4 regions of the Halalkalibacter sp. HAAS-P014 genome follow, and region 2 is predicted to be linked to each of the others. Evidence: riboswitches for the same ligand, from Rfam matches in the RefSeq annotation. Region 2 holds a riboswitch; each other region holds the start of a gene.
The links. A riboswitch is a leader RNA that binds a small molecule or an ion and turns the genes downstream of it on or off. The one in region 2 is predicted to bind cyclic di-GMP.
Positions count from the first base shown of each region.

Region 1: it holds a riboswitch for cyclic di-GMP, as region 2 does, so the genes downstream of both, AC1FXZ_RS07810 (OmpL47-type beta-barrel domain-containing protein) here and AC1FXZ_RS14305 (WxL domain-containing protein) in region 2, are expected to answer to the same signal.
Region 3: it holds a riboswitch for cyclic di-GMP, as region 2 does, so the genes downstream of both, AC1FXZ_RS13445 (Flp family type IVb pilin) here and AC1FXZ_RS14305 (WxL domain-containing protein) in region 2, are expected to answer to the same signal.
Region 4: it holds a riboswitch for cyclic di-GMP, as region 2 does, so the genes downstream of both, AC1FXZ_RS10655 (DUF5667 domain-containing protein) here and AC1FXZ_RS14305 (WxL domain-containing protein) in region 2, are expected to answer to the same signal.

Region 1 is NZ_JBWQTV010000010.1:30,908-38,343, reverse strand. Features, by position in the region: gene motB (flagellar motor protein MotB) at 32-787, opposite strand; gene motA (flagellar motor stator protein MotA) at 780-1,580, opposite strand; gene AC1FXZ_RS07815 (flagellin N-terminal helical domain-containing protein) at 2,004-2,816, shown strand; cyclic di-GMP riboswitch class I at 3,124-3,210, shown strand; gene AC1FXZ_RS07810 (OmpL47-type beta-barrel domain-containing protein) at 3,290-7,045, shown strand; gene flaG (flagellar protein FlaG) at 7,184-7,436, shown strand, end outside.
Region 2 is NZ_JBWQTV010000017.1:18,486-25,921, forward strand. Features, by position in the region: gene AC1FXZ_RS14280 (hypothetical protein) at 35-250, shown strand; gene AC1FXZ_RS14285 (hypothetical protein) at 747-896, shown strand; gene AC1FXZ_RS14290 (hypothetical protein) at 1,311-1,472, shown strand; gene AC1FXZ_RS14295 (Ltp family lipoprotein) at 1,628-2,245, shown strand; gene AC1FXZ_RS14300 (LysM peptidoglycan-binding domain-containing protein) at 2,360-2,932, opposite strand; cyclic di-GMP riboswitch class I at 4,202-4,288, shown strand; gene AC1FXZ_RS14305 (WxL domain-containing protein) at 4,445-5,005, shown strand; gene AC1FXZ_RS14310 (DUF916 domain-containing protein) at 5,113-6,156, shown strand; gene AC1FXZ_RS14315 (WxL domain-containing protein) at 6,247-6,858, shown strand.
Region 3 is NZ_JBWQTV010000016.1:130,484-137,919, reverse strand. Features, by position in the region: gene asnB (asparagine synthase (glutamine-hydrolyzing)) at 1-112, shown strand, start outside; gene cax (calcium/proton exchanger) at 196-1,254, opposite strand; gene AC1FXZ_RS13450 (DUF192 domain-containing protein) at 1,395-1,733, opposite strand; cyclic di-GMP riboswitch class I at 1,963-2,046, shown strand; gene AC1FXZ_RS13445 (Flp family type IVb pilin) at 2,139-2,309, shown strand; gene AC1FXZ_RS13440 (A24 family peptidase) at 2,405-2,896, shown strand; gene AC1FXZ_RS13435 (TadE/TadG family type IV pilus assembly protein) at 2,893-3,270, shown strand; gene AC1FXZ_RS13430 (pilus assembly protein TadG-related protein) at 3,273-4,178, shown strand; gene cpaB (Flp pilus assembly protein CpaB) at 4,194-4,745, shown strand; gene AC1FXZ_RS13420 (CpaE/TadZ family protein) at 4,742-5,932, shown strand; gene AC1FXZ_RS13415 (TadA family conjugal transfer-associated ATPase) at 5,944-7,299, shown strand; gene AC1FXZ_RS13410 (type II secretion system F family protein) at 7,296-7,436, shown strand, end outside.
Region 4 is NZ_JBWQTV010000013.1:111,399-118,834, reverse strand. Features, by position in the region: gene AC1FXZ_RS10665 (PrsW family glutamic-type intramembrane protease) at 1-1,268, opposite strand, end outside; gene AC1FXZ_RS10660 (hypothetical protein) at 2,052-3,362, shown strand; gene AC1FXZ_RS10655 (DUF5667 domain-containing protein) at 3,598-4,839, opposite strand; cyclic di-GMP riboswitch class I at 4,917-5,000, opposite strand; gene AC1FXZ_RS10650 (tetratricopeptide repeat protein) at 5,906-7,436, opposite strand, start outside.

The DNA.
Region 1 (7,436 bases), on a different contig from region 2:
CCACTTGATCAGGGATAGCCTACTAGCCTAGTTAATTCAATTGATAATTCGGGATAATCAATACTTCGACACGCCGGTTTTGGCTTCTGCCTGCTTCGGTCTCGTTTGAAGCAACGGGATGATACTCACCATACCCTGTTGCACTCAAGTTTTGTGGATTCAAGTCCTCGTTATCAATTAAAATTTTCATGAAATTTAAGGCACGTTGAGCACTCAAGTCCCAATTGGAGCGAAAGTTTGCGTTGCTAATCGGAATATCATCGGTGTGCCCAGCAACAACAATTCTCCGTGGTGGATCAGAAATTAATAAATCTGAAACTTGTTCAGCGAGTCTGACTGCATCCGGTCTTACATCAGCACTTCCCGAATAAAAGAGCGCATTATCCAAAATCGTCAGCAACAATCCGTCCTCTGAAAGCTGTGTTTCTAAATCCGAATCCAAGTCATGCTCTTCAATATAGTGATCAATTTCCTCTTTAAGCTTGCGTAAGTCGAGGTTCTCCTGCTGCACTGCCTGATCACGATCGTCCTTTTCTACTTGATCCTCATGTTGATCTGGGGAAGGAGACGAACTTGAAACTGGCGAAGGGTGCTCCATAATCCCAGTCCCCCCTTGGAATTGATCATTAAAAACCCCCATTAACTGTTGATATTTCTCAGCATCAACCGAACTCATCGCAAACAACACGATAAAAAGTGCCAGCAACAATGTAAGAACATCGGCATAAGGAATTAACCACGATTCATCAACATGATCTTCATGATGGTTCTTTCTCCTCCTAGCCATTCACGCTCTCTCCTTGGTTCATAATCTCTTCCACTTTACTTCGTTCAGATTGAGGCACATACACAATCAACTTATCGCTGATCGCACGAGGAGGAACTCCTGCTTGAACCGATAAAATTCCCTCAATCATTAAGCTCTTCGTCATAATCTCAATCTTAGACTTACGCTTTAACTTATTGGCAAACGGATGCCACAAAACATACCCAGTGAAAATCCCAAACAACGTCGCCACAAACGCTGCCGCAATCGCATAACCAAGTGCATCCATATCATTTAAATCCCCAAGCGCCGCGATCAAACCGAGCACTGCTCCAAGCACCCCAAGTGTCGGAGCATACGTACCAGCCTGTGTAAAAATTTGCGCCCCAGCAGCATGACGCTCTTCAATTGCATTAAGTTCTTCATCCATTGTATCGCGAATAAAATCCGCTTCCTGCCCATCGACGATCATTTTTAAGCCTTGCTTTAAAAACGGATCTTCAACCGAATCGATCTCCTGCTCCAACGCAAGCAACCCCTCTTTACGGGCGAGTGAACTATATCTAGTGAAAAGCTGAATCACCTCAGCAGTGTCTGGCTGCTTTTGATTTTTCAATAACACCCCAAACAACTTAGGGATTCTCTTAATCTCGCTTCCCGGAAAACCGATTAAGATCGTAGCAATTGTACCGACGATAATAATAAAAAATGCAGCCGGATTTAACAAAACAGCCAAGCTCGTACCTTTAAAAATTAAGCCAAGCAAGACGGCTGTAAACCCTAAAATAATTCCGATAATTGATGTCTTGTCCATAATGTCTCCTCTTTTTCTAAGTTAGAATAGCAATTGTATGTGCACTCGTTCATGAAACTAGCAACCAAAAAACAAGCGAAACCTCCTCAATCGAAATTAAATATAATAGAAAAGAACTGTATACTAGTTATATCGACAAAAATGTGACTTTTATCAATAGAAAATAAAAAGAAATCTATGCACTTAGACCTAAAAAAGCTAGAAAATACAGAGGTATTTAGTAAAGATTAGATAATGGATAACTTTTCTAGGAAAAAATAATCAAAAAAATATAAAAAACTACTAAACATTTAAAAAAGCACTCCGATAATAATAGTGTAAGGAGTTACATTGTGAGACGGCCGCTTACAATGTAGCGAACTTAACTACTTTTTATCCAACCACAAGGACGTGGGCGGAGTAATTTCAAGGAGGAAAATTATTATGATTATTAACAACAACTTATCTGCAATGAATGCACACCGTCAAATGGGAATTAACGTTAACCAAAATTCAAACGCAATGGAGAAGTTATCTTCAGGTCTTCGTATTAATCGTGCTGGTGACGATGCTGCAGGTCTATCGATTTCTGAAAAAATGCGTGGACAAATCCGTGGTTTAGATCAAGCGTCACGTAATTCACAAGACGGTATTTCTCTAATCCAAACAGCTGAGGGTGCTTTAAATGAGACTCATGCAATTTTACAGCGAATGCGTGAATTGGTAGTTCAAGCCGGAAATGAAGGTACGCTAGAATCTGAAGATTTAAAAGCTATTCAAGATGAAATTACAGAGTTAAATAATGAGTTAGATGGTATTGCCGAGAGAACAGAATTTAATGGCAAGAAGCTACTTGATGGGAACTTTGATTATGATTTACAAATAGGAGCAAATGCCGGCCAACAACTTACTTTAACATTAGATGAAGATTTGGATTCAGCTGGTCTTACAGTGGATGGAGTCGTTGCTGACGGAACATCTTTTGATGCTGATATTGCTTTAGTAGATGCTGCTATTGAAAAGGTTTCTGAATGGCGTTCATATTTAGGAGCAAATCAAAACCGTTTAGAGCATACTATCAAAAACCTTGATAATGCGTCTGAAAACCTACAAGCTGCTGAATCTCGTATCCGTGACGTTGATATGGCTAAAGAAATGATGGAGTTCACTAGAACAAACATCTTAAACCAAGCTTCTCAATCAATGCTTGCTCAAGCAAATCAACAGCCACAAGCTGTATTACAACTTCTAAACTAATTTTTAGTACCCTTTGGAACCTTAGAAAAATTATTTCTAAGGTTCTTTTTGGGTGTCTAACAGCCGAAGTTTAATTATTAAGTTAAATAAGAGGGTATTAGCAGCCTAGATTAATGATATTAGATTTGTGAGAAAGTTTATCTCAATCAATTAGTTTATACTATCAGTTTAAAAGTAATATATTCCTATTTTTATAAAAGGAAGACTAATTTAGTATCGATATATAGCTTTAAAGACACTCCTAATAATGAATTGTATTGACAATTTATAAGTCAAATCTCATAATATGGATATGATAGAAAATATCTAGTGAAAAAGGCAAATCATAGGAAACTATGAGACGCAAAGCCAAGGGCCTGACCTACCTCTGGGTAGATGGTAGCCGGTTACCGCAAGATGATAGGAGTCTTTATGCCTACTTTCTTGTAAGGCTTTTTTTTATGGTCTTTTTTCTAGAAAAGGGGGCAAAAGTAATGAAAAAAAATTCTAGCAAGTTAGCATTTTTTATGGCAGTGATATTGGTGCTTCAATTAATTTTACCAACCTCTGTTGTACTAGCATCTAATGATTTAGATGCTCCTGCAAATGTAACGGTCAATCAGACATACCCTGGTGATGTCCGGATTGATTGGGAAGATGTCTCAGGAGTAAACCAGTACCGTGTGTATGAAGTAAGTGAGGAACAGGTTCTTACTGCCGAGGTTACAAGAAACAGAGCTATTATTAGAGGGTTAGCTGAAGGGACCTACACGTATGCGATTACATCTGTATCAGGTGATGAGGAGTCGGTCAGTTCACAAACAGTTACAGTTGACGTTGTGTATCCTGAAATGCAAGCACCAGAGGGCTTAAACGAAAGGTATACAAACGGCAACGACATCCAACTGAGATGGAATGAAGCGGAGTATGCGACAGAGTATTATATCTATCAGTGGATCGATGGCCAGCGAGAATTAGTTGAAACAACAGACCGGTTAAACCAGTGGTTTCGAAATATGCCGGAGGGTGAATACACTTTTGAAGTAACATCACATAATGAGCGCTTTGGTGAGTCTGATTCTGCACTATTGAACATTGTTTTAGTTCATCCAGAGATGCAAGCGCCAACCGGTTTAAATGAAAGGCTGCTAAACGGAAATGATATTCAGCTGAGATGGGATGAAGTAGAATATGCAGCAGAATATAAAATTTATCAATGGATCAACGGGCAACGCGAATTAGTTGAAACAACAGACCGAGTGAACCAATGGTTCAGAAATATGCCTGAAGGTGACTATCATTTTGAAGTATCATCCTATAGTGACCGTTTCGGAGAATCAGTCGAATCATCGCAATTGGAAATGAACTTAGTTCATCCAGAAATGCAAGCACCGACCGGTTTAAATGAAAGACTAGCTAATGGAAATGACATCCAATTGAGATGGGATGAAGTAGAATTTGTAACAGAATATCGAATTTATCAGATTATAGATGGCCAAAGAGAGCTAGTTGAAACAACAGATCGTGAAAGTCAATGGTTCAGGGACATGCCAGAAGGAGAGTATGTGTTTGAAGTAACATCCTATAGTGATCGATTCGGGGAGTCAAACGAGGCATCGAAATTAATGATCAATTTAGTCCATTCACAAATGCAATCACCACAGGAGTTACATGAGAGAATTACGAATGGAAATGATATCCAATTAAGATGGAACGAAGTTGACTATGCCACAGAATATCGAATTTATCAATTAATCGATGAGCAAAGGGAATTAGTGGCTACAACAGATCGTGAAAATCAATGGTTCAGAGATATGCCAGAGGGAGATTATCATTTTGAAGTAACATCGTACAGTGATCGCTTTGGTGAATCCGTACCTTCATTATTAGAGGTGGATTTAGTTCATCCGAAAATGCAAGCACCGATCGGATTAAATGAAAGGCTGCTAAACGGAAACGACATCCAGTTAAGATGGGATGAAACATCATATGCGCTAGAATATAATATTTATCAATGGATTAATGGTGAACGTGAATTAGTGGCTACAACAGATCGCGTAAATCAATGGTTCAGAGATATGCCGGAGGAAGTTTATCATTTTGAAGTAACGTCCTACAGTGACCGTTTTGGAGAATCAGAACCAGCATTGCTAGAAGTAAATTTGGTCCACCCAACAATGCAAGCGCCAAGCGGATTGAATGAACGATTAGCGAATGGAAATGATATTCAGTTAAGATGGAATGAAACAGAATTTGCAACAGAGTATTATATTTATCAATGGATAGATGGAGAGCGTGAGTTGGTTGAAACGACAGACCGTGTGAACCAATGGTTTAGAGATTTGCCGGAGGGAGAATATGCATTTGAAGTGACGTCCTACAATGATCGTTTTGGCGAATCTCATGAGGCGAGTCAAATTAACATAACATTGGACTTTCCAGAAGTTTCAGCACCCGTTATTCGCATTGGAGCAGAAAACGAAAATGACATTCGAATCAACTGGGATGAAATTCCATATAGCAGTTCTTATAACATTTATGAGATTGTTACAGGAGAACCGGTGCTTCTAGGTACAACAGACCGCCTTAACTTTTGGGTAAGAAATATTGAGGATGGTACTCACAACTATGTCGTAACCGCTGTTCATGACCGTTTTGGCGAATCTGTCCATTCTAATGCTGTTACAGTAGAGATCATTAGTGATATCACGCCGCCTGAGACAACATCAAACATTATAGATCAGTGGGTAAATGAAGATTTCAAAGTGGAACTGACAGCGACAGATGATAAAAGTGGAGTAGCAACAACCTATTACTCAATTAATGGATCCGAGTATGAAGAGGGAACGGAATTCACCGTAACACAAGAGGGAGAAAATGAAGTTTCTTATTACAGCGTAGATAACGCTGGAAATGTGGAGGAGGCGAAGACTGAAACAGTAAAAGTAGACAAGACAGCCCCTGAAACATTTTCAAATATAGTTAATGAGTGGGTAAAGGCAGACTTCAAGGTCGAACTGACAGCGACAGATGATAAAAGTGGAGTAGCAACAACCTATTACTCAATTAATGGATCCGAGTATGAAGAGGGAACGGAATTCACCGTAACACAAGAGGGAGAAAATGAAGTTTCTTATTACAGCGTAGATAACGCTGGAAATGTGGAAGAGGCGAAGACTAAAACAGTAAAAGTAGACAAGACAGCCCCTGAAACATTTTCAAATATAGTTAATGAGTGGGTAAAGGCAGATTTCAAGGTCGAACTGACAGCGACAGATGATAAAAGCGGAGTAGCAGCAACTTATTACTCAATCAATGGATCTGAGTATGAAGAAGGAACGGTATTCATAGTAACGGAAGAAGGAGAAAATGAAGTATCTTATTACAGTGTAGATAACGCTGGAAATGTGGAAGAGGCGAAGACTGAAACAGTAAAAGTAGACAAGACAGCCCCTGAAACATTTTCAAATATAGTTAATGAGTGGGTAAAGGCAGACTTCAAGGTCGAACTGACAGCGACAGATGATAAAAGCGGAGTAGCAGCAACTTATTACTCAATCAATGGATCTGAGTATGAAGAGGGAACGGAATTCACCGTAACACAAGAGGGAGAAAATGAAGTATCTTATTACAGCGTGGACTACGCTGGCAATATCGAAGAAGCTTCTTTAGAAACCGTGAAAGTTGATAAAACTGTTCCAGTTATTTCGTTAGAACTAAATAAAGAATATGCACTGGGAACAGAGCTTCAAATCCATTATAAAGCCGATGATAGCATTTCTGGAATTGCTAAAGAAAAACTGACAGTCAATGAAGTGGAAATTAGTAACGGTGAGATCGTAGCATTAGACCAGCCTGGAACTTATACGATAAAAGTAGAAGTTGAAGACCATGCAGGTTGGCAGTCAACAGTAGAAAAAGAGGTTGTAGTTTATATTCCTGCTGAATTAGAAGTGTTACCAAAAGTAATAACTGGCAACAGTGGAGTATTTACTGTTAAGGCAAATCTGCCTCAAGGTTTTAACCTAAATCAATTCGATCTCGAAAGTGTAACTGTTAATGGAGTTTCAGCAGTTTCAAAAAATAATGGCCATCAAAATCAAGCTCAAAGAGGCCAGTTTAAATTTAACAGAGAAGATTTCGAGTGGAATAAACCTGAAGAGAGACTTGAGTTTAGAGCTATGCTGGGAGATGAACTAGTTGTAGGTTATACTACCGCTAATGTGCAACATAATAATAAGAAAAAATAAATCACTATCCTTTGGCTGTTGAGAAAACTCTCAACAGCCTTTAATTATTTTTCTAATAATTTCATAAAAAAAATAACTAAACAAAATTACTATTTCTTCCGATACTAGAAATAAAGGCTTAATTAAGGAGCGAGTACGATGGAAGTTAATCTTGGCATGTCTAAATCACCAACATATGATTATCATAAAAATAAAGAAACTTCTGAATCAGTGAATAAAACAGAGAAAGAGTTGTCGGAAAAGCAGGATAACTCTATTAAATTAAAAGATATTATTAACGAGATTGATAACTTTAATAAGTTTTTTGAGATGTCCAATACACAGCTGCAATTCAGTCTTCATGAAAAGTTAAATGAATATTATGTAGCAGTCGTGGATGGCAATACAAAAG
Region 2 (7,436 bases):
AAAGATTATTTATGATTTGAAGGAGGTATTTAAATTGAAAGAATTTATTGGTACATTTTTAGCTTGTATAGTTATTTGTTGGATTTTTGCATTTTTCTTCCTCGGTCTTATTGTAGAAAACATCTGGGCTTTAATTATTTTTATTGCGTTCGTAATAGCAGTGTTAATTACAGTTTTTATAAAACAGGAATCCAGAATTGAAGAATTAGAAAAGAAAATGGAAGAGTTATTAAGTAACAAACAGGATTAAGGAATGTTTGATATTGTGAATAATTGTACTTAGAGTAACGGTAAGCAAGAGTTTAACAAGATTTTATTGAAATTGAGGTGTCTTAAAATGAAATCTACTCGATTGAGGAGTTACCACTCAGAAACCTAAATTTGAAATCATCGAGAACGTAATGGTTATTAGCATAAAGAACCATTAAAAAGATGGAGTAGACTTAAATTGTTTTAATATTTTAAAACTTATTTACCGAACAATTGGACCTTTAAAAAGAGAGCTGAACAAACAAGAAATAGAATTATTAAGGCTTATGCAAGTGTCAAGGCATTTTATTTTGATTATAGCAATGAAATGAAAATCATTTGGAGATGAATTATTTTACTAAGTTTTTATTGTCTTTACTTATATATGTAAAGTTAGCAGTAAACTAATAAAGTAATAAGGTTTACTTCAGTAAAATTAGGTATATTATATTTGTTGGATAGATTCTCTTTAAAGACAAGAAAAGTAGGTGAACAAAGTGGGGAAATATCAATTGGATGCCAAAGGTCAGGTAGCTGTGACAAAGTTTCATGAAAAACAGAAGCCTGCCAAACTTGATAAAAAGCAGCAACTTGAAAAAATACGTGCGGAGTATTTGAAAAAGAAGCAAAAACAAACAGATAAATAATATGAGTGAAAACATAGGAAGACTAAGATCTCCCTATGTTTTTATTATTCCATAAACGGGAGCTTATGGAATAATAAGAAAATCAACCGAAAAAACCTTTTGCTGCGCAGTACAAAAATATTGTTCAATAAAATTGATAAGCCACAATTGGAGCAATCGTGGAAGAATAAAGCCTTATTCCCCGTTAAAAATAAGAGGGGGACGGATCTGTAATACCCTACCTAAAGGAAACGAAAGATCTGTTCCCTCTGCTTCGAAACTCTATGGTGAAGTCGATATAAGAGGTAGATTAAATCTGTAATGTTTAAAGTGTCATGAAAAATTTCCAATTGATTTTACGTAATTTTTTTTAGGACAAGTTGCCTGTCCCCTTTGCCCAGTGTATATAAAAACGACAATGGGAGCGTTGATAAAATGGACAAGGAAGAACGAAAACAAAAATGGTTAGATAGAACAGAGAAGTTAGATAAAGTTGGCAAGGGAATGCAGCAAACTGGAAATAAGATGATGGGTTGTGGCTGTTTATTAACTTTACTTGTAACAATACCAATTATTTTAATATTGTTTTTCTTTTAACTACCATGGAAACGGCTGCTTTTTTATATACGAAAGGAGTGTCAATGTTGAAGATGTCACAACAATGATGATCGGGACAGAGATCGTGACATAACTGTTTAAAAGAATAATGTGCATTTTTTCGGAAAATATAGGGGAAAGAGGAGGTTTGGAAAATGAGTACATTGTTTTTTATTTTGTTTCTATTGTCGTTAATCGCTATTCCCGTCGCTCTAATAAAACCTAGTTTAATTAAGGCGAAATCTAGACCACAAGCATTACTTGTGACAGTTGCATCTACACTTGTTTTTTTAATCCTTTTCGTAATCGCTGCACCTGATCCTGTGGAGGAAATAGCAGAGGAAGAACACGAAGAAAATGTAGAAATAGAAGAAGAGGTTGAGGAAGTAGAAGAAGCTGAATTAGAAGAGGATATTGAAGAAACCTCAGAGGAAGAAGCACCAGTAGAAGAAGAAATACAAGAAGAAACTGTGGAAGAAACAGAAACATTATCACAACAAAATGCAGTGGCTATGGCTAATGACTATTTAGCTTATACAGCTTTTTCTAAAAGTGGTCTAATAGATCAGTTAAAATTTGAAGGTTTTGATGATGAGGACGCTACTTATGCAGTAAATCAGTTAAATGTTGATTGGCGAGAGCAAGCCGTAATAATGGCTCAAGATTACTTAGACTACACAAGTTTCTCAAGAAGCGGTCTAATTCAACAGTTAGAATTTGAAGGTTTTAGCAATGAAGATGCTACTTATGCAGTAGATGAAATAGGACTTTAAAAATCCCAAGGGCTAACGCGAAAAAAGGTTCCTGACCCCCGGCACTTTAAAGTAATGGGGGACAGGAACCTTTTCACAAATGACGAAGGACAGCTCCTTTTGCTTCTATTGATGTTATTGGCAATTTCCAACAAGAATTATGCCTTCTAAGACAGGAGCACCTGAAGTGCCGGCCAACGAATTAAAAGGGCGTACTAACACACGCGAGTTTGGCGTAACGGATGCAGCGGTAGGAAGTTCTATTCGGGATGACCAAATAGGTGGGTCTTCGGGAGTAGCAAATAACTGGGTTCTAAAGCTTCCAGTTCCGAGAATGATCATTTCACCTGTATACTTGTCAAAATTACCGAAAACTTGAGGCTGCGGTAAGGTTGCCATAATGCTCACAGCCTGACCTCCTCTTGGAGCGAAATTCACATAAGCTACGCCTCCTGTACCGAATGGTGCACTCCCTCGGGGCTGTAAAGACGTACAGCAGGGGTAAGGGATTAAACCAGGAACGCAGAGAATGTCTCCGGGGAATAATACATTAGGATTTGGAATATGGGGATTATTGAATGCAAGTGTTTCAATTCTTACTCTAAACATCTGCGCAATGGTATAGAACGTGTCTCCTGGAATTACGGTATACCGACCCAAAAACCCCTGTGGACAGTTTCTTGGTATTCTTGCTTGCTGTCTATACATAAATACTGCCTCCCAATCGTAGAAACCTTATTTTATGGTATGTGGTAACGTTTAAGATGGGTATGCTTTTTTGAATCATGAATTAATTATCATCAAGTGATGCAGAGTAAAAGGCGTAGTGAGATCATGGTCTTACTACATAGTAGACTCAATGCAACAGATCTTTTCATTTTAATGTGACTTTGTGAAGAATGAACTTAAAATAAAGTAGTAGGTTAATTTAAATTAGAATAACATTGACTGTTGTGTAAAATAATAGTTAAAAATAAAAGTAATCAACCTATAATATGGAGGACATTATGTCATTGAGAAGCCAGGTATTGGTTAACTTTGTAATGATTGTGCTATCGTGGGTTACATTACCCATCTTAGGCATACGTAATATTAAAAGATTCTTACCTGCGTCAATTCTTGTTTTACTTGTACATTTTACTGATACTTTAATTGGTAAACAACGAAAATGGTGGTTTTTTTATAATAAGCCTAAATCCTATATATTAGGGGAATTTCCTTATCATGTAGGTCCATTTTTAATCGGATCTATGTGGATTTTAAGGTGGACTTATGGGAATTTTAAACGGTTTATACTACTAAATGCTATTATAGACGCTTTATTCGCTTTTCCAATTATTAATCTAACCAAAAAATTTAGAGTGGTTACATTAGCTCAATTGAATCACTTTCAATTTTTTATCTATATATTTTATAAGGCAATTTTATTATATGGTTTCCAATACTTTTTTGAAAATAGGAGCAAAATATTGAACAAAAGTACATAGAAAAGAACTTGGCTCTCCTTTCCACAGTCACTGGCTCTAACATCCACATTCATGGTTCAAAACTTGGCACGGCTGGCTCGAACTGTCCACAATACTCACCCATTCCAATAATAAAGTCATGTTGTTATTTGGAAGGTAAAGTTACATTTATTACTTGCCGAATACAATATTAATTTTTTTATAAATCTAAGCAAAAAGTGCTAATCTGTGCAGGATGGAGCACTTTTTCTTTTTGGGGAAATTCTTGAGACAAAGAAGGTGCAGTCACTTTTGTTTTTCTATGATTTCCGGATTTTCGTTATGTTGATGGAGGAGCCTTTATCATTTTAGGCGATATTCTTATTATTACCTACTAATACATTGTTCTATATTTTCCTTTGGTAACAATGGAAATATTTAATGACTAGATTACTTTTAATATTCCCGTTATGATAATCCATGTAAGATATATCACACGCCATCTGATAGAACAATTTCATATAGTTCATTCCTTTATAAAAGGCAAAATCGTTGAAAGGCGATGACGCAAAGCCATGTGCCTAAGGTAAGTTATTGCTAAGGTCGACAGGTTGCTAAAGAATGAAAAGAAGTAGTTACGTATACTTCCTTTCTATTCTTACCTTTTTATAGACTTTAAGTTTTATGGTAGGAATTTTTTAATGCCTAAAAAAGGATAAAGGTGAGTGGGGTATAGATTATCTCAAAAAAATTACCTTTCGGGAGGAATTTATACATGAAAAAATTAGTAACTACTTTATCAGTATTCGCATTATCTTTTGGTGTTTTCGCAAATGTTTCATTTGCATCAGAAACAACAACTGGAACTGCTGAAGTTACTGGAGGAACTTTAAAGATTGAAGTACCTGAACCAGTAACATTTGAAGGATTAACATTAGATGGTACAATTCAAACAACTTCAGCCAATTTAGGTAACCTTAAAGTGGTTGATCCAACTGGTGCTGGAAGTGGCTGGAATGTAAGTGCAACAGCATCATCATTAAAGAGAACTACCGATAATCATACGTTACCAGCTAACTCTCTTGCTATTGTCGAACCTACTGTACAAGCAGAAGCAGGGTCTTCAGATGCTACGGTTCTAACACCAGGTAGTGGCAACTTAGATAATGTATACGGAGTAACTGTTTTGGATGCGCAAGAGGGACAAGGTCTTGGAACGTTTAACACAATTTTTGGTGGCAATGCGTTAACATTAACTCTAAGTCCTGATACAGCGTTAGCAGGTCATTATACAACTGTAATTACATGGAACTTGACTCAAGGTCCTAAACAATAATAGATGATGTACGAACAACCATGTTAAAAGCATGGTTGTTTTTTTTGCGTTAATAAAATCAACTTCATTTGGGATAGACTAACAGGTGAAAGGAGTGTTTGATAGGAATGTATAGTCGCATTTTGGTCTATATTTTATGTTTTTTTGTTATAGTTACGATAATAAACAACTTATTCTTAGAGAAAACTAACGCTCAGCAAGAAATGGATGCTCCTTTTTCTGTTGAAGCGATCTTACCTGATACGCAAATCGAAGGTGTAAGTGGTTACTATCATTTAGACGTGAAACCAGGCGATGATCAAACGATATATGCTCGTATTCACAATAAGAGAGATCATGAAATAACTGTTCAAGTACTTCCTTTAAATTCTTATACGGCTCCAACTGGAGGAATTTTGTATGAAGATATTATAGAATCGGAAAATACAAAAATATTGGACAATGCTACCCTTATGTCAGAATTATTGGATGTTGAACCTTTTATCGAACTAGATGCAAATGAAACGGTGGAAGTCCCAATACATATTTCGGTTCCTACTGTCGATGAAGGAACATTTTTAGGTGGACTTTTATTTGCTTCTATAGGTGAAGACACTCTTGATGAAATCGAATCTCATGATACAGAAGGAGATATTGGTTTTATCATCAGAAATGAAGTTACGTTTACACTCGCGGTGCAACTTGATTTACCAAACACAGCATCTCAAAACTTTGCAATGGGCGATGTAGGAATTAACGTTAATCCATCTGGACTGGAATTGTTCATGGAGTTTATTAACGGTGCTCAAATGATTTTAAGAGGTACACATGGTCACTATAGAGTTGAAAATGACAGTGGTGAAGAATTATTTACTGGTGAATTTGAACCATTTACGATGGTGCCCCATACGGAGATTCGGTTTCCAGTTCCGTGGACGCATGGTTCACTAGACCCTGGTCTGTATAATGTTTTTATATCAGCAAATGTACTTGATGAGGAGATAACGGCTGAACGAACGTTTGAAATTGAAAGAGAACAAGTGAGAGAGTATGAAGAGATAAGGGAAGATGCTCCTGTATCGGCGCCAAGAGGGATTCCAGTGTGGGTATGGGTTATAAGTGGTGTCACTTTAGCCGGTTTCTTTTACTGGCTAGGTTCAAGGAAAAAGTAAATCAAGGGATTACCTAATATTACCTGAGGAAATTGCTTAAACTGTTAATTTGTTTCCTATATAATGGTAGCACTGAGAGAGGTGCTACCATTGTTTAAGTTACAAGAAACATCAACAAGAAAAATTAATAAGCAAGTTCTTCTCGCTACTTTTATGGTTGTTTTCTTTATGAATATACTGACAGTTAATTCATCACAGAATCATTCATTGGTAAACTTCACCATTACTGGTGGAACATTGAATGTTTTTTCTTCAAAAGAAAATGTAGTGCTAAGGTATAATGAGAAAACCGAAACTGCATTTGGAGATGTAGGAACGCTGACAGTTGTTGATGCAAGTGGATCAGGTTCGGGGTGGAGGTTATTGTTAAAATCAACCCCACTAAAACAAGTAGATTCGAATGAAAGAACCAAAGAGGAAGAAAAGGGAAAATTGGTACTCAATGCTGCAGGTGCAAATATCATAGCAGAGAATGGATCTGCTCCTTCACCCAATTGGGTTGATGACCAGACATATAAAATTTATGATACTATTCCAACGAGAGTCCTATTTGCTGATCTAGGTGAAGGAATGGGGACTTATCACATTAACTTTGGAACAAATTCACTAAAGTATCATCCCCCATCAAACATAAGTAAACAAGAAAGTGATACATATTATGAAACGACATTAGTGTGGAATATCGTAAGTGGACCTTTCTAAAAAGGTTGCATATTTTTATAGATGCAGAAAGAATGGTGAAAAGCAATAGTCTGGAAAAGATGTATTGGAGATATTCATTGCAAAAGGAGTAATTTATGAGTGTAATTACAAAGTATGCAATTCTAATAGATACGGAGGATCAGACTGTTGTTGTTTTACATATGGAGTCTTTTCTTTTAGAGAGGAGTTTTCGAGGAAATTAGGTAGAAAGCCAAACCTTAATGAATTAGACTTACAAGCCTATCGCTTTGTTAAGAAATATCTTCCTCAAGGCTCGTTGACTAATAGGCTCTTACCTGATTCATTTTAGTCCCGTTGCGTTATCGTTAACACTAGAGCCACAATCGACATATGAGGGTATATATGTAACAACTATTGAATTAAATTACTTCTACCTAACATAACGCCTGACTCCGAGTGCAGTAACACTTGACTGCACCGGGTGTCAGGAACTCTTTTTGGACTCTGGGATATTTGATATGAATAATAATGAATCAAAAAAGTCAATTTATGGATTCCATTGTTATTATTACTATTCAACATCATCTTTTTTCATTTTTGGTTTAGCTCTTCTATAA
Region 3 (7,436 bases), on a different contig from region 2:
GCCAACGGGCCAACCGTATTTTGGCCAATTAATGGCTGGGCCACAATTGTTAGCTCATTTCATCCAAATGGATTACTGGTTGCATAAGTATAATGTGAAAATAAAAGAATAGCTATATTAGTGGATGTAAGAAGAATACTAGGTTCGAGGCTTTGCCAAAAGGTCAAAATTATACCTTTTGGCAAAGCCTCTTCATTAAATGAAGTAAAATCCGATTGCCATAATCAGATAAGCTGCAAGTAAGGTTAACCCTTCAAACCAGTTCGAGTCTCCATCATTAATCATCGTAATTGCTAAAAATACAGATAAGATCATCGCTATTAACGATTCAGTTGAGAAAACGAGTGCCATAGACACCGGGAAAAACAATGAGAGCAATACAAGGGTGGGTGTAACAAACATCGCAATTTGCAAAGTGGAACCTACAGCTATTTCAACCGATACATTCATTTTATTGCGTAAGGCCATATAAATGGCCGTAATGTTTTCAGCAGAGTTCCCAATGATCGCCACAATAATGACACCGATAAATACTTCACTCCAACCAAAGGTAACAGCGACGGCCTCAAATGTGTCTACTAACTGATCACTTGTAAAGGCTACCGCTAAGGCAGCAGTAGCTAATATCAAAATGGCTTTTCTTTTGCCCCATTCAGGTTCTTCTTTTTCTTCTTCTTCAGAAGCTTCACCTCGTTTAACATAAACCCCCCGGTGAGTAACCAGTCTGAAAAAAAGTGCAGCAAAGTATAGCACGAGCATGGTGATGGCAATCCCAATACTTAGTTGCAAAACTTCTTGCTCAGTTAGCGTCGTAGCAAATATGTATGGGAAAACAAAAGAAACGACAACGGAAAACATTAATAACCCAATGCTATGTCTTGCATCGTGGATATCAAACGATTGTCTTTTAAATTTTAAACCGCCTATAAAGAAGGACAGGCCTGCTACTAGGAGCAAATTACTAATTACTGCACCAGTGAGAGAGGCAAGTACGATATTTAAATAGCCTGCTTTTAACGCAAAAATTGAAATGGTTAATTCAACTGCATTTCCAAAAGTAACACTAAGTAGTCCCCCAATTCTAGGACCTGAGATGATCGATAGACTTTCAGTTGCCCTGCCAATATAGGAGGCTAAAGCTAGTATCGTTACACTGTAAATAAGAAACATCATACTTGGAGACCAAGCAAGGAGGGTACCAAGGATTGAAAGTGGTACACCGATGGCTGTTGCAATCATAAATATCTTATTCATGGATGTCACCTCAACTTGAACTCTTTCTGTTAGCGTCCACAGCAATTGAAGAATTCATGCGAGATTTTCACAAAATATCAAAGCGAGAATAACACGAGAACAGCAAAGAGGTTAAATCGTTGGTTGTTGACATAAGCTTATTAAAATTCAATAAACTGGTTTTTTTGGATCGAGTATGTATCAATTGTGCCTGCTGGTAATTCAAGGGCTGCTACGGCATGCTTAACGGGGAAAATTGCCGTCCATGGTTTTACATGTCTCTTTAGGTGAATAATTTGATTTTTTTCATTCAAAAAAACAACATCAATTGAAAAAAACATAAAAAACATATGGATCGAATTACATGGGGCAAGAAGGATTCCTTCGTTCACGATTGGTTTGAAACGAAACATTAAGCCTTTTAGCCTTTTTATAAAAGAGTCGTATCTTAAAATGCTAATCGGGATCTGTTGAACATCGTTTTCTGTAATTAGTTTCAAGTTATCACAACCTTTTAAATGAGCATCAAGCTCTAAATATAGCGATTTTTTGGAGCAGCAGGGATATTTTATGTAAAACCTGCTTCTTTATAAGTGAACGATCGATTGTTCTTCCAAGATTACGTAAAAGATGAATTATTTTGTGATTGTTGATTTAACAAAGCGCATGCTAATATAAATTTACAAACAACGCCGTAATTTTACACAAGGTTACAAATTGTTTGTGACAAAATGATAAGGGCAAACCAAGGGAAACCTTGGGACGCAAAACTACAGGGGCTTCATCAATTAGATATGCCAGCCAGTTGCCGGAAATAGTAAACTTCCATACTATTCTTCGGGGGGTAGTATTTTTTTGTGCAAGTATAAATTATAAAAACATTCAAAAAAAGGTGGGTTTACATTATGTTAAACAAAGTTATCAAGTTTTTTAAAGAAGAAGATGGACAAGGTATGACTGAGTACGGGTTGATTTTAGGAGTAATTGCTATCGGTGCAGTTGCAGCGTTTACGGCATTTGGTGGATCTTTAATTGACAAAATTGACGATGTTAGAGCAAAAGTTTTTGGGTCGTAAAACCTTCATATATAAATAAGCTTTAGTAATTTAAAAAGCCTACTTTAGGAGCGATGTTCCGTAAAAAAGTAGGCTTTTTTTACGAGGTGAGTCACGTGACGTTTATCATACTTTTTATAGTATTACTAATTTCATTAATTACAGATTTAAAAAAACGAAAAATACTAAACATCGTAACTTTTCCTGCTATAGTAGTAGGTTTAATTTCAAATACCGTATTGTTTGGTTGGGAAGGCTTTTTATTTAGCTTTCTGGGTCTTTTAACAGGCTTTGGGTTACTGGTAATTCCTTATGCATTAGGTGGTATTGCAGCTGGTGATGTGAAGCTTTTAATGGCTATTGGGGCGTTACAAGGAACAGCGTTTGTTTTTGGCTCATTTTTATACATTGCCATAATCGGTGGCATCATTGCTTTTATTATTTTACTTAAGCAGAGAGAATTATTGAATTCACTTAAACGAATTTTCTTTTCAGCACAATTAAAAACATTAGATGGTTTAAGTAAAAAGGATATGCACCATGCGTTCCCTTACGGCGTTGCAATTGTTCTAGGGACCGTATGTTATTCGGGAGTGAGTCTGTTGTGATTCGGTCAGAGAAGGGACAAGCAACCGTAGAATTAGCAATTTCTTTAACTGTTCTTCTGTTTTTCCTGTTTGGGATTATTGATTTTGGTCGTATTTTTCATGCGCATCTAACACTTGAGCATGCTAGCCGAGAAGGGGCAAGAGTGGCAAGTGTTGGAGGGACAAACCAAGAGGTGGTACTTCGGATAAAAGAAGCGTCACCGTCATTGTATTCAGAGAAAATTAATATATCGCCTATTACAACGAATCGAAACAGAGGTACGTATGTCACAGTTGAATTATCATATCCTGTGGCCTTTTCGATCCCGTTATTTAAAAATATATTGCCTGATCCTCTAATGGTGAGGTCGAAAACAGTGATGAGGGTGGAGTAATCATGAAAGCATTTATGAAGCAAGAGGAGGGAGCGGTCATGGTCTTAGTCGCTTTAGGCATGACCGTCTTTATCGGCTGCATCGCTTTAGTGATTGATATGGGATCACTCTACCTTGAAAAAAATAGGCTTCAAAAAATAGCGGATGCTGCTGTATTAGCAGCGGCCCAAGAGTTGCCTGCCAATCCGAATAAGGCCAAAGAAATTGTTAACCAAACCATATTGTTGAATAATGGAACCCCTAGTCAATTTGAAATTGTTATTAACGCAAATAATACATTGATAGAAGTGCAGGGCCAAATAAGAGGAACGCTTTTTTTTGCGAAAGCGCTCGGGATTAAAGAGCCACTAATTCAAGCAAGGGCTGCCGTTCAACTTCAAGCTCTTCAGTCGGGAAAAGGAGCGATTCCACTAGGGATTCAACCCTCGATGGACTTGTCGTTTGGTTCAGTGCAAACGTTAAAAGTCAGTGATTCAGCAAGTGGGAACTTTGGTGCAATTGCTTTAACAGGTACTGGTGCTAAGAACTACGAAACGGATTTAAGGAATGGTTATGAATTTGAGCTGAAAGTTGGATCGGTGTTAGGTACACAAACGGGAAACTTGGCTGGACCAACAAGGGATGCGATTACACCTCGTATTTCAGCTTGTCCGAATGCAACCTATTTAAATTATCCCCCTAATTGTTCTAGAGTGGTTCTTGTACCGATTTTTCAGCCAGTTAGCACAGATCAAAATCAGATTAAAGAAGTGTTAATTGTCGGCTTTGCAACCTTTTTTATTGAGAGTGTTTCTTCAACCAATCAGGGGGCTGAAGTAACAGGGCGATTTATTCAAACGACTCGTTCCGGTGAATCCTCAGCAAACCAATCAAGCTATGGAGCATATGGTTTTAAACTTATTAAGTAAAAAAGGTGATTACTTATGAATACAAAAAAGATCTGGATTTTTGCAATAATTTTTGGGGTGATGATGTCTTTTTTCTTTCTTCTTATAACAGCGAATAATGATAATGCAAATCAAATTGCGACTGCAACAGCGAACCTTGATGAAGAGGCTGCAGACGAAGAACTGCTGGATCCTCAACACAACATTCAAATTGAAGAAGGCAAAAGAGCGATTTCCATTGCAGTAACGGAAGTTCAAAGTGTTTCTGGTTTTGTTAGTCCGGGATCATTTGTAGATGTAATTGCCGTATTGCCAGTTCCTGTTGGGGAAGAAACATCTTCACAAATTATTGTTGATAATACAAAGGTATTAGCTGTAGGGAAGACGTTGGTTGACGAGTATAGTGAAACCGCTGCTTCCTATGAAATGGTTACACTTGAAGTGACTCCAACAGAAGGAGCAGCTCTTGCCCTTGCTAATGAGACTGGTGTTTTTACTCTCCTGCTAAGAGGTGACGAAGAGGAAGAAGGGACAAAACCTGTCAATATTACCTTAGAGCAATTACAAAAAGGGAAGATGTCAAAATGAGATTAAACTATTATATCCATTCAGAAAAACAGATGTACGCTACTGCTGTGAAAATGATGTTAGATGAATTGAAGAAAAGCAATAAAATCTACGATCATTTATCTGAATTGAAAACAGATCTAGCGCATTCAAAAGGGACAGTTGTAATCATTGGTCCAAATTCGAATGACAATCCTTATGAATTATGCCAAGATTTATCCAGGCTCTATCCATTAACTGCTGTTCTATTACTAGTAAATAAGGAAGACATTGATTATAAAAAAGCTATGTTTGTTGGTGCTGTCGATGTTCTTGATATTGAAAGTGATGAAATGGAAATCATCGAATCGATCAACAAAGCTGAACGTGTTATTCGTTTAAAAATAGCAAACGATCCAAGTATGCTAGAGAATCAAAAAGAAGCGAAAGTCATCACTGTTTGCAGTACGAAGGGTGGGGTCGGAAAAACCACGATTAGTGTGAATGCAGCTGTTGCCTTAAGCAAACACAATCTAACAGTGGCAGTTATTGATCTAGATTTACAGTTTGGTGATGTTGCGCTTTTATTTGACCAACTCCCAAGCCAGTCGATATACGATTGGGTCAAACAATCTTATGAGAATGGTGACAAATCATTTAGAAACTTTGTGTTAAAACATAAGACAGGTATTGATATTATAGCGGCCCCTGATCTTCCGGAATTTGCTGAATTAATAACAGGAGAGCATATTGCTTATCTCATTGATGCAATGAGAAAAGAATACGATATTGTGATCATTGACACACCACCGGCCTTTGTTGAAACGAGCTTAGTAGCACTAGAGAGTTCCGATATCATATTATTAATTGCTTCACTAGATTTACCAGCATTAAAAAACGGGAAACTTGCAATTGAAACGTTAGAATTATTAGGACTAAAAGAGAAGATTAAGATTATTTTAAATCGTGATACAGAAATGGAAGGCATGACGAAAGAATTGATTGAAGAAGTATTAGGGCAAAAGATAAACGGAAGAATGCCAAGTGATTATCGCACAGTCATTTCTTCAATTAATAATGGTGAATCTTTCGTAACAAAAGCACCTAGAACTCCTGTTGCGAAAGCTGTTATGAAAATAGCCGAGCAGTTGCTGAATGACTTTCCAAGTGAAGAAGAAGGATTGAAAAGTAAAAAAAGGAAAAAAGGTCTGTTCAAAAAGAAAGGATAGGGGGATTGTAAATGTCATTATTAAAGCGCCTAAATGAAAAATCTCTCACTTCTTCAGTGAATGAAAAAAAAGAACAAACCTCTCATCAAAAAAAAGAAGCAGTAAGGCCGAAAGAATCAGACTTAAAAATTGCATTACAAAGTCATTTGATCTCTGAATTAAAAAAGAAGCCTGACCTATCGGATGATGAACAAAAAGAGTTGATTGAACTAGAAGCAATGAAATTTTTAAATGACAAAAGTGATCGTCTTTCTTTTGAAGGAAAGAAACAATTAATTGATACCGTAACTCACGAATTAATTGGATATGGACCTATTACAGCTTTATTAAATGATCCTGATGTATCGGAAATCATGGTCAATGGAGCCTACCAAATTTATGTTGAGAAAAAAGGGAAGTTAGTTGTAAGTGATTACTATTTCCGTGATAATGATCATGTTTTGCAAGTGATTGAGAAAATTGTTTCGCCACTGGGCAGAAGAATCGATGAAAGCAGTCCGATGGTTGATGCACGCTTGCCAGATGGTTCAAGGGTAAATGCGATTATTCCACCTTTATCATTAGTAGGTCCTTCCATCACAATCCGAAAATTCCCTCAGAATCGCTTACAAATTAGTGATTTGGTCGGGTTTGGTTCGTTGACAGATGAAATGGCTCAATTTCTTGACTCTTGTGTAAAAGCAAGGCTAAATATCTTTATTAGTGGTGGAACGGGAAGTGGAAAAACGAGTTTGCTTAATGTCCTGTCTTCCTTTATTCCACAGGATGAACGAATTGTGACGATTGAAGATGCAGCCGAGCTCCAACTGTTGCAAGATCATGTTGTATCACTAGAAACACGTCCACCGAACATTGAAGGAAAAGGTGTTGTAACGATACGTGATTTAGTAAAAAACTCATTACGAATGAGGCCTGATCGAGTGGTAATCGGGGAGGTTCGCAGTGGGGAAGCATTAGATATGCTCCAAGCAATGAATACAGGTCATGATGGTTCTTTAGCAACAGGACACTCCAACTCCCCAAGAGAAATGCTCTCGCGTTTAGAAACGATGGTACTGATGGCAGGCATGGACTTGCCGATCCGGGCAATTAGAGAACAGATTGCAGGTGCTGTTGATCTAATCATCCAACAGTCTAGATTGAAAGATGGGAGTCGGAAAATCGTGAAAATTACTGAAGTTATCGGAATGGAAGGTGAGACAATTGTTTTACAAGATTTATTCTCATTCAACCAAACCGGAACGACCCCAGACGGAAAAGTAATAGGAGAGCATGCTTCTACCGGTATTCGCCCATATTGTTCTGAGAAATTAGAGCGCTATGGTTATGAGTTACCTGCAGAATGGTTTAATGGAGAAGCGTTATGATTACAATCATTATTTTTATTGTTTCTACACTAAGTTTCGTTTTGATTGGAACGTACTTCTTGAATAAACAACAAAAGATGAAAAAGAGAATCACACAATTTATTCCCATCAAAACAAAAGAAATGAAGGATATAAAG
Region 4 (7,436 bases), on a different contig from region 2:
TACCCCTTCTTCTCATTTCGGCTGCCACACTCTGGACAGAAAGAACTCGTAACAGCAGCTTCCGCTAACAGACTAGCAGATTCATTCAAGCGAGAGATCTGTTTTAACCCTGCATTCATAATTGTAAAAATAAAGACCCAAGCAATAAAAATAAGAATGAGGTATTTAATAATCGTTAACTCCTGTAAAAAAGGCGAATTCCAAACCGCATGAAGGATGATCGGCACAGAAAATAATCTCAGAAATCTTGAGTCGAAAAAGTGCGAGTGCGAAAGGGGCTGTTCACCTTTTACAAGCACAAGTGCTGCACTCGTTATGGCAGCCCATACGACATGACCACCTATTGATGACCAAGCTCTAGCGATAATCACCGAGAGCATGACATCATCACCATAGTGCATCCCATAATTATACGCATACCCCGCCGATTCAAAGGCAGCGAATCCCGCTCCTATTGCTGCACCGATCAATAAGCCATTTAAAATAAATTTCGTCCGTAATTTATAAATGAAATAAGCCACAACGATTAACTTGCCCACCTCTTCAACAATCGCAACCGTAATCGCCCCTGAATAACTTAACGTGTAAATAGGAAACAACGTAAAAAGAAACAAGGTTGCGACTAAAGAGGCTACTCCCCCAACAAAAAACATTCGAACAACATCAAAGATACTGATATTTCGAGGCGCATTCGTTTCCCAGAAGAATATAAGCAGTGAAAAAGGCACAGCAAACGACCCAATCACAATCAAACCAGGTATCGTGTTCATATTTTGAAAGGCATACGTGCATATGTACAATAATACATACGTCACGGCAAATACTAGAAAGACCCTGAAGAAGAGCCAGGGCTTCGGCCATGATGTCGTGATTTCATTCTCAGGTGGTGTCGTGACCGTTGTTCCAGAAATGAAAAGCAATTCGCCTTCCTCTTTCGTGTGTGGTTTCAAGACAGCAGAGAACACATCTTTTAACTTCAAATCAATATTTCCTTTTTCCCCGACCATTTCATTTACTTTGGCCGTTGCTTGCAAAAAAGTCCCTTTTACTTGGTGGGTAAAATCATCTAACGTAGGCGCCGTACTTGCTGTTACCGCCGTTTCTTCCATCGCTTTCACCACTTGAAAGTGTTCCCACTTGTCATTTGCATTCCTCCGAACAAGCGTCAAATCTAATATTTCCCCTCGTTCATAACGTTGCTGTAATTCTCCCCAGTCATGTGGGCCCATCTCTTGATCTTGTTCTAAGTAGTACCACTGCTCTGACACAAAGGCACCCTCCTATCTAGTAATCAACAATTCTGTATTTATATTACTATATTGACCAGTAGGAAAGTAGGAGCAAAACTAGGAAATATGCGAGGAAGCGCAGGGTCGGTTCTCGCGCTTCCTTTTGGGCTGGCCCACTGATTGTCGTTCTCTTCTTATCTGGAGGAAGCATCAGAACCCCATGCTCCTACTTCTCCCCCAACCCTTCAACAAACTCACACCAATACATCGCATCATTTGTGAATGTTCATATATAAATGTAAAAATATCATGAAAGTCAAATACTAATCATGTATAATATTATCAAGATCAACCTAGAGTAAAAAAGACCGAGTGCGTCAACACCCGGTCAACACAACTACATGCCGCGTGAAGAGCGGCTGACCATGTGAATTAAGTAGATCTCTCAAGGAAAAAGTAACCTATCCTATCCTTTGGTCAGGGGCTGGACGGTTACTTTTTTCTTTCTTTGACGAATATTAGTATCAATGTTAGTACTCCTACCAAAACTAAATTTGATTGCAGCGCAACAGTAATTGCTTCATATGTCGTCATTTTCCCCACCTCCCTTCTATCGGGAGATGGTCAACCGACCATCCACTTAATGTAGTTGTCACTCAATTATACCAAACATTAGTTCTGTTCACTACTATTCTTTGAAACAAAGGTCTCCATACCCGGTGCTTCCTCACTACTCTTTTCATTAACAGGTAAAAACTGTATCATGATACCTAACACATCTATGCAGACAACTTACAAAAAAAGGATAAAAGGATTTTAGTTATGAATCAAATTAAGCACACAACACTAGCAGAAATCTATGAAACAGGTAAATATCATGGTCTCACTGGAAAATATACTAGTCTTGTAGAAAAGAACAATACATGGGCTATATGGAAATACCTTTTTCTATTAGCCTTTATTGTGGTGAGTTTGTATTCTACCTTCAGCCCTAACGGCTTCAGCTATTCATTAGAAGAAAAGACCATAGATTTTAACGGCCATTGGTGGTGGTTCCTTGTTGCCGTATTTTTCCTTACACACCTCCTCTCTTTTTGGCTTCATAAACTTGTGGCTTGGCGGACAATCAAAGGTGCAAGCGTTCCAAAGAAGAAATACGATTACTTAAAGGGAAGCTTTATTAAAGAACTATCTGCAGAAGTAAAAAGCTGGGGAGAGCTGTTTCCAACAAAGGATAAAAACATTCTGGGTAAAATCTTTTATATTATAGGATCATGTATTTATATTCTTATAACAAAAATCCTGAAGTTTCTTTTGACTCCTGATTATTTTTGGGCTGAATATTACAAACGAAAAATGGGGTCAATTGCTTGCGATATGGATGTTATTTCATTGGGTGCATTAGAATATTCACGGCTTCTTAAGAAGTTCTATATCGAAAGAAGTAATTGGTTAAATATTATCGTAACTGTTTTTATAGCGATTATTTGTTTTTATAGCTTTTCGGATAAACCACTTTTATATGGGATGGTTCCTTTTGCTACTCTCCTTTTTGTCATCTTCCGAACGGTTTCCAGGGTTTTAGAAATTCTTATTGCTTTTTATAATGATATCGTTACTAAACGTGAAAAGCTTTTCTTCTGGAGTAAGAATCAATATAGAACGATTAATCATGATCATATAAAAGACATCAAAGAATTCAATGGCAAAAAAGAACTGGGCAACGCTGAAATTGTCTATATCAATTCTTGGAATAATACTCTTCTGCTTCCATCATCAAGAACTTCTCTTGCCTTACATAGCATCTTGGAACTAACAATCATTTTTAGCGTTCTTTATTTTTTATTAGCTGGATTATCTCATTACTTTCCGTTATGGGCTTCACCTATTGCTTTGAATCACGACCTCGGGATTATCCAATTTATCCTTTACTCTTTTTCCGTAGCTGTGACCTTACCTGATATCCAAATTGAATCTTTATGGTCGCTATTTGAATTTTTACAGTTGCTCAGTAGTCTAGTATTGTTGATCATGTCTTTAGCGTATTATCTCGGTAAAGGACATGACATACAGAAACATGAAAAAGAGATGTATGTCAAAAGCAAATACGATGATATTTTCGGCAAAAAATGAATAGAAGGTAGCATGAGAACTGATAGGCTCCTTTCTAGATAGACAGATTATCTGTGCTACCCAGGAGGGAGCTTTCGTGGGCAATAGATGAATACATGTACTTTTATAATTAAGAACGACTACAAAAACGATTAAACGGCCATAGCCCTTTAGAATATAGGACTATGGCCGTTTAATGTTATTTATTATTCCACTGTCTACTTAACAGGGAGTAGTTCAAACCGTCCCCGTGCTTCTACTCTTTATTTTTCTTATCTTCAGCTTTATTAGCATTTCCATTTTGTTTCTCTTGTGCTTTATCCGGTTTCTTCTCTTCTGCTTTAGTTGCTTTTTCTGCTTTCTTCTCTTCCACTTTAGCTGCTTTTTCTACTTTCTTTTCTTCTGCCTTAGCCGGTTTTTCTGCTTTCTTTTCTTCTGCTTTAGCTGCTTTTTCAGGCTTCTTTTCTGCTTCCTTCGTTACGTTTTCGATTTGTTTCTCTTTGGCTGGTTTGACTGGCGCTTCGCTAATAGACTCGTCTTTATCTGCCTGCTCTTCTAGATTGTTGCTAGCAGCTAGTACCTCTTCATGATTTTCTTCGTTTGTTTCTCTCACTAGTTCTTCAGTAACCTCTTTAACTTCTTCCTCAGTTAGAGGCTCCTCTGTCGCTTCTTCCATCATATCTTCTAAATCTGTACCATCACCATCAAGTTTAGCTAATTTTTTCGTTAATTTCGTTTCAAGTCTTTCTTGGGCTTTGGCAACATTTTTCTCAAGAGCTGCTTTTGCTTGCGGGTTTTGTACTTTCTCTAACGCAGCTTGCAAGGCTAATAGGTTAGAAGAGAATTTCGCTTCTAGTTCAGCACGTGTTAAATCAGTAACTTCCTCATCAGAGGCCGTTTCTTCGGATACTGCCTCTTCCGAATTTTCTTCACTGTTTTCTTGATCCTTCGATTCCACGCCTTCTGTGCTCTCAGTATTCTCCTTGTTTTCTTCAGCTGCATCGTCTTCTTCAGCAGCCTCTTCCTCTTGGTCTGATAAGACTGGTTGCTCATATTTTACAAAAGCTGCTTCCTGTTGATCGATTGCTTCTTGAAGAAGCTTCATTGCTGCCTCTTCTTCACCAAGTTCGAATAAGGCTTCAGCTTCTTTAATACGCTCCTCTGCAAAAGAAGCAAGTAATTCAGCCTCTTTTAAATCATCAAACGTGAAAAGGAGCTGAATATTTTCCTGGATCTTCTTAACAAAATAGAAGAAATCCCCTGGAAGCAGTGATGACTCGCTTTCTTCGCTATCAATGACTGTTTCTGATGCTGGTTCAGCCTCTTCCACTTGGCTCTCGTCTATCACATTCTCTATTTCCTCAGCCGTCTCTTCCTGAATAATATCTTCATCATGGCTATCTGCGTAAGCTAGATTTGCCCCGGCTGGATACGTACTTCCAAATGCTACTAGTCCAACTACCAATAATGTCCTAACTGATTTTTCAATCTTAAACATAAAAAAAATCCTCTCCTACAATTTAAATTTTGCTGAGAAAGATTTGAAAGCTATCGTATCGGCTTCATTCTCCATTCTTCAGCGGTCCAGCCACCATAGCATAGCGCTTTAGGTCTGTGACTTTGCGTCTCTCCCTTTCGAAAGATTTGCCTTTTTTGAAATGACAAATGAAGATGGGTGTATGATTTAACTAAGGTTCATACAACGCTCTTCTGATATAAATTATACTCTAAAAACAAATGAACAAATAGGGACTTTAGAGGGAGAGGTAGAAGGAGGAAAATCACGAGAATGGTCACAGTGCTTGTGGCGAGATAACTCCCCCATTCTGTGGATATGTAACCAATTGATAAAAAAAGCACGTAGCCTCCCTGTGAATATCTCATACAATGTGGAGAACTACGTGTATAAAGTATAGGTTATTCACTTTTGGGTACAAAAAGCTCGATGTTTTCGATAGACTCATTTTCCTTCATCCACAGTTTTGAAGGAAGCGCGAGTACCGTCCGGGACTGGTGAAAAAGTACCTCGAAGAAGGAAATTTTAATCTAAGTGTAGAATATAAAACCCAAAAATTTAAACTTCCTTCTTGCTAGGGAATTCAAAAATTTTTGCGATAAGTAACAGCAATAATATGTTCTACCGATATTAGGCATTTACACTACACATAGAGCTTAAAAATTTGAGAAAAACTTCCGAATTCCCATGTAAGAACCGCCGCCATGCTTTTTTGACAACAAAAACTAATCATAAGAACGATAAAAACAACACACTTCTTCTCAAAAATCGTTTAAAAATGTATTTTTCCACTTCTCAAGCAAATATCGCCTTCAAAACGCTCATTATAACCTATCAACACCCTTACAAAATCACGTTTTATAGCAATTTTGCAAATATAACGGCGAATTCGCTGATATAACGGTGAATTTCGCAATATAATAGCGAAATTGTAAATATAACGGCAAATTTGCCCAATTTAATAGCAACTAGCTTTTATTAGCAATTTTACTAGGGTTATCTGCAATCAGCCAAGAGAAAATGATCGCAGTTCTCGCCATCCCCAAAACTACTGCACAAAAATCTGCCTCACCACAGCACCATCATGATCTTCTTCAAAAACGAATTGCACCGTATACTCTCCGGCGCTGTAATTGAGGTAGTATCCCATCAGAAAGTACTGATCTTCCCCCCTTGTATCTGGCGCACCTAACACATCAATCAGTTCCTTTTGTGTAAAAGGTAAAATTTGTCCCTCTGACTGAAAACTTCTTAGTACTTCAAACTCGTCTCGATATCCCATCATATAAGTGGCGTCGTCGTACTCATAAAAGATTGTTCCTTGAAAGCCCATCGTATCATCGATCGGATCTCCGAATCTGCTGAGAACTTCCTCTTCCACCGTCCCAATTGGAGCCATGCCTTCAGCAATGATCCCGTATGCTCCCAAGTTCATCAGTTCATGTAAATAATTCGCAACCTCATTGGCAGAGCCACTTTCTCTTAAGATGACGTCGATATACTCAGTCGGATATTGGGTGATTCCCCCTTCGTCGATGATCATATCGCCCGAAGCAGCGTATTGCTCACGCAAAGCCTGGCCTTCATCAAAACCAAACTCATACTCCTCGGTTAACGTCATCGTCCAGTTATCTACCTCTAACTCCACCGTACTGTACGTCCAAATTCCTTCTGCATTGTTATAATTGACATATTGGAAGGCATTCGGACCTGCCGATTTTAACCGTGGACTCGACATACCTGTAATATCGATCATTTCTAACCCTTGGCTCGTTAAAGCATAGATTTCGTGAGCACTGAAATTGGTTGCTTCTACCCAAGACAACACAAACAAATCAGGCGTATTTTCAATCACGTACGGCATATGTGTATTCGTATTAATGCTTTGGTTTTCTAAAACAAGATCTTGCAGATAATAATCGCCAAGTTCGTTTTGAATCACAACCTGGTAATCACCTGATAAAATAACATCGCCCACGCTTCCAAAAGCAGATGGAAGATCGACGACTTCTCTGCTCTCATTTTCGGCGTATAGAAAAATATTGTATTCATGGCCATTGCGATCCTTCATCACCGTTTGAAATCTTGCCATCTCTTCATCAAACCCGGGCAATCGTTCTCCTGCCGTAATCAAAGACAAACCATCTAGTAAATGCTGATAGGATTCATCATCAGTCCGTTGAAACATCTCTTCCAAAAATTCTTGTAATTTCTCTAACTCATTCAACCGTTGATATAAATCAACCACTTCATCTACGGCCAACTGGTCGCCTTCATCCGACTCTACAATATCCAAATAAACGTCAAGCGCTTCAGCATACATCTCTCTATTTTGATAATGGCTGCCCAGTTCCTCACGTAGCACATTAGCCTCTTCCACAACCTCAATCCCGGCAGTCAAAGTCGTTACAACTTCATCATCATCCTCTAACACTGTGTATACTTCAGCCAAGCCTAAATAAGCATCTGCTGCACGGGGCGCAATCTTAATCGCCTCTTCATACGCCAAAATCGCTTCCTCATAATTTTCTTCTAGCAAATACTTTTGTCCAAGCGCCAGCCTTTCATCGACTCGCTCA